Regions from separate parts of the Mesorhizobium sp. M0621 genome, predicted to be linked through region 4. Evidence: predicted binding sites of a transcription regulator. Region 4 holds the regulator's gene; each other region holds the start of a gene.
What was found. Region 4 encodes PhoB, which activates phosphate uptake and scavenging genes when phosphate is short. Its sites were predicted from a motif close to TGTCATNNANCTGTCAT; they were not measured.

Region 1: the regulator PhoB is predicted to act here: its motif matches at 1,267-1,283, upstream of olsB (l-ornithine N(alpha)-acyltransferase).
Region 2: the regulator PhoB is predicted to act here: its motif matches at 1,005-1,021, upstream of ppk2 (polyphosphate kinase 2).
Region 3: the regulator PhoB is predicted to act here: its motif matches at 1,355-1,371, upstream of NKI38_RS20595 (alkaline phosphatase D family protein).

Annotation. Positions count from the first base shown of each region.
Region 1 is NZ_JAMYQF010000016.1:17,814-20,016, reverse strand. Features, by position in the region: gene NKI38_RS13710 (trimeric intracellular cation channel family protein) at 1-221, shown strand, start outside; gene olsB (l-ornithine N(alpha)-acyltransferase) at 328-1,203, opposite strand; gene NKI38_RS13700 (response regulator) at 1,385-2,203, opposite strand, start outside.
Region 2 is NZ_JAMYQF010000006.1:29,039-31,241, forward strand. Features, by position in the region: gene NKI38_RS06085 (aldo/keto reductase) at 1-848, opposite strand, end outside; gene ppk2 (polyphosphate kinase 2) at 1,130-2,050, shown strand.
Region 3 is NZ_JAMYQF010000031.1:15,763-17,965, reverse strand. Features, by position in the region: gene NKI38_RS20595 (alkaline phosphatase D family protein) at 1-1,283, opposite strand, end outside; gene NKI38_RS20590 (MFS transporter) at 1,555-2,203, opposite strand, start outside.
Region 4 is NZ_JAMYQF010000001.1:219,448-221,650, forward strand. Features, by position in the region: gene pstB (phosphate ABC transporter ATP-binding protein PstB) at 1-318, shown strand, start outside; gene phoU (phosphate signaling complex protein PhoU) at 344-1,051, shown strand; gene phoB (phosphate regulon transcriptional regulator PhoB) at 1,068-1,757, shown strand; gene NKI38_RS01175 (IS3 family transposase) at 1,862-2,203, opposite strand, start outside.

The DNA.
Region 1 (2,203 bases), on a different contig from region 4:
GCGAGCCATCGGTGCTGCTCAGGCCCGAAATCTACGTCACGGCAGCCCTTGCGGGTGCTGGCCTCTATACACTTGGCGATCTTGCCGGGCTGCCGCCGCTCGCCTCGGACCTCGCCGGTTTTGCGGCGGCGTTCCTTGTGCGTGGCGGCGCGCTCAAATTCGGCTGGTCGTTTCCGTCCTACAAGAGCCGACCCGGCCGGCGGCCGGAAGATATTCCGTGAAGGAGCGAATAGGGAGTAGCGAATAGGGATAGCAGCCCGCAGGATTGCGGCGTAGTTCTCGCTATTCGCTATTCGCTATTCGCTATTCGCTATTCGCTATTCGCTATCACGCCGCGAAGCGCTGGGCTTCCCCGCCATAATAGTTGACGTAGCGGGCGCCGATTTCCTTGACTGGCATTACGACGAAGACGTCGACCGTCGAGAATTCGCGGTCGATGACGCAGCCATCGCCGATGCGGGCGCCAACGCGTAGATAGCCCTTGACCAAGGGCGGCATCGCCGCGATCGCCGCCTTGGCATTGACGGCCTCGATCGGCATCAGATCCATCGAGCAGTAACGCCCGGACACGGCGCGCACGTCCCAGGCCGAATTCGTCCGGCAGTGGTGGGCGAGGTAGGTGAGCGCCTCGGCATGTGCCGCCGGCACGGTCCCGGGGAAGGAAGCGCAACCGGTCATCACACCGATTTCGTAATGGTTGATGTAAGCCCAGATACCTTGCCACAGCGCCTCGATGGTGCGCTTCGAGCGGTATTCCGGCAAAACGCAGGAGCGGCCGAGCTCGAGAAAACGCTGGCCGGGGTGACGGGCGATGAGCTTGGTCAGCTCGAATTCACCTTCCGAATAGAACCCTCCGGCTGTGGCCGCGATTTCTTGCCGCAGCAGCCGATAGGTGCCGACGATGCGGCGATGTTCGGGGCCGGAAAGCGTGGTATCCAAAACCAGCAGATGGTCGCAGAGCGGATCGAAGCGGTCGGCGTCACGGCGGTCATGGGCCTGGAACAGGTCCTTCCTGGCGCCAAGTTCGTCGTAGAACACCCGGTAGCGCACTTCCTGCGCGGCCGCGATCTCGGCCTCGTTGCGGGCGAGCCGCACTTCGAGATTGCCTATACGGCCCAGTGCCGCGCCCTTTATGACGGAATCGACGTTACGTCCGGCAAGCAAGGCGCTGCTGGCGTTCGGCCGAGTGTCACATTCCGGCATAACTGTATGCACGAGTGATTCTCCTTCGAGCCATCCCTCTTGGCACGGGGATACGGTGTAGGTGCAACAGGATTGTGACAGTACCGTGATACGAGGTCGCGGGCAATACTTCGTCGGCTGGCGAATCCGATCAACCGGCTACGTTACGTGAGCGCGCGGCGTGGAATGGGCGGTGGAAAGCTCAGGCCGCGACGACCTGTCCCTCGACGGCATTGACCAGCGCCTCAGGGTCGAGCGGCTTGGTGACAAAGCCGCTGGCACCATGGGCCAACACCGAATGGCGGGTCTTTTCCTGGCTGTCAGCCGACAGCACCATGATAGGCACCGGCGGGACGGCGGTTTCTTCCTCATGGCGGCGGATGGCGGCAATCGCGTCCAGTCCGTCCATGACCGGCATGTGCAGATCCATCAGAACCACGTCGAAGCGATGCTTGTGCCCGGCACCCGTGACAGCCTCGACGGCGGCCTTGCCGTTGCCGACCACCTCGACGCGATGTCCGGCTTTCAGCAGCGTGGCACGGGCCAGCATGGCATTGATGTCATTGTCCTCTGCGATCAGCACCGACAGGCCCCGCTGGCGGTTGCCGATGGCGCGAGGCGTCGGTGCGCCACGCTTTTCCGGCTGCGGCTGGGCGAGGCTGGGGGCATGGCTACTCAACAGCACACGCAGAAGCGTTCCGCCGCGCACCGGCCTGGCCAGGAAGGTTGCGTAGCCGCTGGCGCGGAACTCGCCAAGCATGCCGCGGTCGGTCGGCGCGATCAGCGTGATGGCCTCGCAGTCGGAAAAACCGCTCTGGCGCAAGCGCTTGAGCAGCTTTCCGTCGCTTTCTTCCATGGCAGCATCGACCAGAAGCGCATCGCAGCCGGCGGCGAAGGGCGCGGCCTGCGCGGCGGTGGTGGCGACGTCGACTACGCCGCCATTGGCGCGGATGGTGCGGGCGATGGCGTCGGCCTCGACGGCGTTTTTCGACAGGATCACCGCGCGCCTGCCCGAGAGTGC
Region 2 (2,203 bases), on a different contig from region 4:
AGCGAGCTGACGGCCGGCCGGCTGAGCAGCCAGGCCAGTGCCACCTGCGCTGCCGACACACCGCGCTGCGTGCCGATCTCGACAAGCACGTCGACGATCCGCCACAGCCGGTCCTCGTCGCGGATCGGCGGTTCGGACCAGCCGGCGAGCTGGCGGGCGGTGGGGCTGTCGCGGCGGTATTTGCCGGACAGCAATCCGCCGGCAAGTGGGCTCCAGACCATAACGCCCAGCCCCTGGTCGACGGAAATCGGCAGCAATTCATACTCTGCCTCGCGCGCTTCCAGCGTGTAGTGGATCTGCTGGGTGACGAAGCGCGGCTGGTGATGGCTGTCGCTGATGCCGAGCGCCTTCATCACCTGCCAGCCGGAATAGTTGGAACAGCCGACATAGCGGATCTTGCCCTGGGCAACCAGCGTGTCGAGCGCGGCGATGGTTTCCTCCAGCGGCGTCACGCCATCCCATTCGTGCAGGAAATAGATGTCGATCACGTCGGTTTTGAGCCGCTTCAGGCTCTTCTCGCATTCGCGGATCAGATGATGGCGCGATAGGCCCTCATCGTTGGGACCTTGGCCGATCCGCATCCGTGCCTTGGACGCGATCAGCACGTCGCCCTTGCGCTTGCCGCCAAGTGCTTCGCCGATGATCTCTTCCGAAATGCCGTTCGAATAGACATTGGCGGTGTCGATGACGTTGATGCCGGCATCGATGCAGAGGTCGATCATCCGGCGCGCCTCGTCGAGGTCGGTCTTGCCGACCGCCGAAAACGCGCCGGCGCCGCCGAAAGTCATGGTGCCCATGGTCAGGGTCGAAACCTTCAAGCCGGAACGGCCGAGAGTGCGGTATTCCATGTCAGATCCTCGCGATTGCATTGGGAAAGGGGCTGGGGAGGGGTGCCCCGAATGTGACTGCTATTTGTAGGACAATTTGAGCCGCTTGTCGCCATGCCACGACGACGGATCGATCATGCCTCACGGGATTTGCAGCGGCGGCGTCACGTTCCAGGCTGCAATAAAACCGTCACTGGCGGGCTATATTGAAGTCGGCTCAGGTGTTGCCGTTCCGGGACGTAAGCCGGGAGTTTCGGGGCGCCGGACGTGCATCGACAGAGCTTGCAAGCGGAGCAGCTGAAATGACCGAGCTAAAACAGAATTCTCCTGCCAGGGACTGGCTGGAAGCCGAGCTCGCCGACACGCTCGACGAGGACTATGAGCTCGAAATGTCGGAGCCGGCGCTGTCGATGGAGATCGCCAAGATCTACAAGAATGCGCATCCGCCTTCGATCGATCGCATGCAATATTTTCGCGACCTGATCACCTTGCAGTCCGAACTGATCAAGCTGCAGTCCTGGGTCGCCTACCACAAGAAGAAGCTGGTGGTGATCTTCGAGGGGCGCGATTCGGCCGGCAAGGGCGGCGTCATCAAGCGCATCACGCAGCGGCTCAATCCGCGCATCTGCCGTGTAGTGGCACTGCCGGCGCCGACCGAGCGCGAGAAGTCGCAATGGTATTTCCAGCGCTATGTCCCGCATCTGCCGGCCGGCGGCGAAATCGTGCTGTTCGACCGCTCCTGGTACAACCGCTCGGGCGTCGAACGAGTGATGGGCTTTGCCCAGCCCGATCAGGTCGAAGAATTCTTCCGCGACGTGCCGGAGTTCGAGCGCATGCTGGTCCGCTCGGGCATCACCGTGGTCAAATACTGGTTCTCGATCACCGATGAGGAACAGCAGATGCGCTTCCTGATGCGCATCCACGATCCGATGAAGCAATGGAAACTGTCGCCGATGGACCTGCAGTCGCGCGTGCGCTGGGAGCAGTACACCAAGGCCAAGGAAGAGACCTTCGCCCGCACCAACATCCCGGAGGCGCCCTGGTTCATCGTCGAGGGCAATGACAAGAAGCGGGCGCGGCTGAACTGCATCGGCCATCTGCTTAAGCAGATGCCGTATGAGGAAGTGCCGCACGAGGAGATCACGCTGCCGGAGCGCGTCTTCAATCCCGAATACGAACGCCAGGTGCTGCCGCGCGAACTCTACGTGCCGGAAAAGTATTGAAGATTCTTCCTTCTCCCCGTCACTATACGGGGAGAAGGTGCCGGCAGGCGGATGAGGGGCGGCGCTGATTTAGACAGTTGAACTCGGTAAAGTCGCTGAACGGGCGAAGCTTATTCTGCGCCCATATTGCCATCGGTGGCATTCTCGGCAACA
Region 3 (2,203 bases), on a different contig from region 4:
TTGTAGTGGTGAGCGGCCGTGTAATGCACGTCGGCGGTTAGCCAGACGGTGTTGCTGATGCCGGCATTCTTGATGAAGCGCAGCAGGTCGGCGATCTCAAGTTCGCGTCCCTTTGGCAAGCCATTATCGCCATTGCTGACCGCTTCGGCGCCGACCTTCTTGGTGCCATCGTCCCAGACGACTAGGCCGAGCGGCATGTCGGCAGCGATGATTTTCCAGGTCGCCTTCGAATTGGCCAGTTCGCGCTTCAGCCATTTCGTCTGCTGTTCGCCGAGCATGCGCGATTGCGGCGTCATCTCATCCTGCATGTCCGGACCATTGGGGCCGCGATAGGACCGCATGTCGAGGAAGAACACGTCGAGCAGCGGCCCGTAGGCGATCTTGCGATAGACGCGGCCGGGCTCGGACGGTTCGTAGCGGATCGTCGTCATTTCATGGAAGGCGCGCGCCGCACGTGCCGCCAGCACGTGGATGGATTTCTCCGTGTAGCGATTGTCGGCGCTGAGATCCTTCGAATCCGACCAGTTGTTGAGCACTTCGTGGTCGTCCCACTGGTAGAAGGTCGGGCAGATGGCGCTCAGGCCGAGCACGTTCCTGTCCATCATGTTGTATTTCCACTGGTCCCGGTACTCGTCCAGTGTCTCGGCGACCTTGCGCTTGCCGTCGATCAGCACGACGTTCTTCCACTTGCCGCCGCCGGGCAGGTCAACCTCGTCCTTCATGGCGCCGTCGGCGTAGATGGTGTCGCCTGAATGCAGGAAGAAGTCGGGCGTGTGCTTGCCGATCGTGGCGTAGGTCTTCATGCCGGTCTCGTCGATGCCCCAGCCCTGGCCGGCGGTGTCGCCCGACCAGGCAAAGCGGATGTCGCGCTTCGAGGCCGGCGCCGTCCTGAAGCGGCCGGTGATCGGCTCGGAGACGGCGTTGATGTCGGCGAGATCGGCTGATGTCATGCGGTAGAAGATGTCCTGATCGGAAGCGAGGTCGGTGAGCAGCCGCTTGACCGTGTAGTCGCTGGCCGGCGACGTATCGAGCGGCGCCAGGCGCGTCGCATTGGCGAAATTCTCCGTCGACGACACCTCGAACATGACGCGCGACGGGCGGTCGGTGCGCGTCCACACCATGCCGCTGGTGGCGTCGACATCGCCCGACTGGACGCCATGGGTGAAGACCGGCCGCTGATTGGCGCGCGAATAGTATGGCAGCGCCAGGCTCGAGACCCCGGCCAGGCCAACGGCGCTGGCGGAGGTGACGAAGGCGCGGCGGGTCATCGAGAGCTTGTTCATGGCTGTTTCCTGGATGGCTTGAACGGTGCCACCAAGATCCAGCGTCAATGTTTCAGGCGCATCTCGGGATGATGAAGGTTTGATAACAGTGAACAGGGTGATCTCCCCCCTCGAGGCGGAGATGTCGCCGAAGGCGACAGACGGGGTCGCCTCGCATAGAGCGCCGACCTCCATCTGCACCAGGAGGCCGAGCCCGGTCGGACCGACCCCCTCTGGCCGCTTCGCGGCCATCTCCCCCTCAAGGAGGGAGATTGGCGCTCCGCCGTCGCAGCTACGCCGCCTGCGGCTCCGGATCGAAAGCCGGCCGGCTCGTGTTGATCAGCAGCGAGATACAGGCGGCGGCAATCGCCGTCATGCCGGCAATCAGGAAGGCCAGTTCGTAATTGCCCTGCAACTCGCGCATGGTGCCGCCGAAAGCGGCGGCGGTGGCCGCGCCGATCTGGTGGCCGGCAACGATCCAGCCGAACACGATCGGCCCGCTGCGATCGCCGAACGCCTCATTGGCGAGCCTCAGCGTCGGCGGCACGGTGGCGATCCAGTCAAGGCCGTAGAGCACGGCGAAGATGATCAGGCTGGTCGCCGAGAAGCCGGAATAGGGCAGATAGATCAGCGACAGGCCGCGAATGCCGTAATAGACGCCAAGCAGCTTGCGCGGATCGTAGCGGTCGGTGAGCCAGCCCGACAGCGTCGTACCGATCAGGTCGAAAATGCCCATCATCGACAGCAGCCCGGCGGCCTGAACTTCGCCGATGCCCATGTCGCCGCAGAAGGCGATCAGATGGGTACCGACCAGACCGTTGGTGGTGAAGCCGCAGACGAAGAAGGTGGCGAACAGATACCAGAACACCCTTGTGCCGGCGGCGCGGCGCAGCGTGTTGAGCGTATGCGCGAGGAAATTGCCTTGCGACGCAGGCGATGTC
Region 4 (2,203 bases):
AGCCTCTCCGGCGGCCAGCAGCAGCGGCTCTGCATCGCCCGTACCGTGGCGGTGAAGCCGGAAGTCATCCTGCTCGACGAGCCGGCCTCGGCGCTCGATCCGCTGTCGACCGCCAAGATCGAGGAGCTGATCGACGAGTTGCAAGCCGACTACACGATCGTCATCGTCACCCACAACATGCAGCAGGCGGCGCGCGTGTCGAAGCAGACGGCCTTCATGTATCTGGGCGAGCTGGTCGAGTTCGACCGCACCGAGAAGATCTTCACGTCGCCCCGCGAGAAGCGCACGCAGGATTATATCACCGGCCGGTTCGGCTGAGTTCAGGCATACGAGGGACAGGATCATGAGCGAACACACAGTCGCTTCTTTCGACGAGGATCTCGGTCAGATCAGCAAGCTCATCAGCGACATGGGCGATCTCGCCAGCTCGATGGTCGGCGGTGCGACCAAGGCGCTTTTGAATTCCGACAACGCGCTGGCACAGCGTGTCGTCTCCGACGACGCCATCATGGATGCGCGTCAGCGCGAGCTCGACGATCGCGCCATCACGTTGATCGCCAAGCGGCAGCCGATGGCCGACGATCTGCGCCATGTCGTCGGCTCGATCCGCATGGCCGGCGATCTCGAACGCATCGGCGACCTTGCCAAAAACATCGCCAAGCGCGTCGGTACTGTCGGCCTCAGCGTCACGCCGCGCGACCTTTCGCACTCGATCGATGGAATGGCGCAACTGGTGTTGATCCAGGTGCAGGGCGTCATCGAGGAATATGCGGCCCGCGACGCCGAGGCGTTGGCAAAACTACGCGCCGACGACGAGCGCATCGATGTCAAGTACACGTCGGTGTTCCGCGAACTGCTGACCTACATGATGGAAGATCCCCGCAACATCACGGCGTGCACGCATCTGTTGTTCTGTGCCAAGAACCTCGAGCGCATCGGCGACCACGTGACCAACATCGCCGAAAATGCCTATTATGTTTTGACCGGTACGCAGCTGCCCGCCAATCGTCCGAAGCAGGACGAGACGGCAATGTCCGCGCCGGCGGCATGACAGGAGTGACCGGCCGATGATCGCGCCACGCATCATGGTGGTGGAGGATGAGGAGCCGCTAGGCGTGCTGCTCCGCTATAATCTGGAGTCCGAAGGTTACCAGGTCGAGGTGGTGACGCGCGGCGACGAGGCCGAGATCCGGCTGCAGGAGAACGTTCCCGACCTTCTGGTGCTCGACTGGATGGTGCCGGCGGTTTCCGGCATCGAACTCTGCCGGCGCCTGCGAATGCGCTCCGAGACCGAGCGGCTGCCGATCATCATGCTGACCGCGCGCGGCGAGGAGAGCGACCGTGTGCGCGGCCTCTCGACCGGCGCCGACGATTATCTGGTCAAGCCGTTCTCGACACCGGAGTTCATGGCCAGGGTCAAGGCGCTGTTGCGCCGCGCCAAGCCGGAAGTGCTGTCCAGCGTGCTCAAGGTCGGCGACATCGTGCTCGATCGTGAATCGCACCGGGTCTATCGCAAGAAGAGCGAGATCCGGCTCGGACCGACCGAATTCCGCCTGCTCGAATTCATGATGCGCCATCCCGGCCGCGTGTTCTCGCGCAGCCAGCTGCTCGACAATGTCTGGGGCGAGACGATCTACATCGACGAGCGCACGGTCGACGTGCATGTCGGCCGGTTGCGCAAGGCGGTCAACAATGGCCGCATGCCGGACGTGATCCGCACCATTCGCGGGGCGGGCTACGCGATCAGGGAAGACTAAAGCGCGTCGCGGTTGAACGGATTTAGGCGACGCGCTTTAGGTGTTTGTTTTTTATGCATGTCGTTTTCCCAAAACTGGAGTGCGCCCCTAGGGGTGGACACTGATCAGGCTGCGGTTTTGCCCGTCTGCCGGATGTGTTGATCCTCGAACTGTTGCGGGCTGAGATATCCCAGCGCCGAATGGAGCCTGCGTTTGTTGTAGACCTGGTCGATGAAGTGGGGAAGGTGTTCGGCAACGTCCTCGAAGGTTTCAAGCGCCATCGGATAAACCGCCTCGAGCTTCAGGGTCTTCATGAAGCTCTCCGCTTTGGCATTGTCATAAGGATTGCCCTTGCGGCCCATTGAGCCGGCCAGACCATGGCCGGCGAGAAGCTGCCGGTAAGTCTCGGCGGCATATTGGGAGCCGCGATCGGAATGATGAACGCAGCCTAGCGGTGGCTTTCTGCG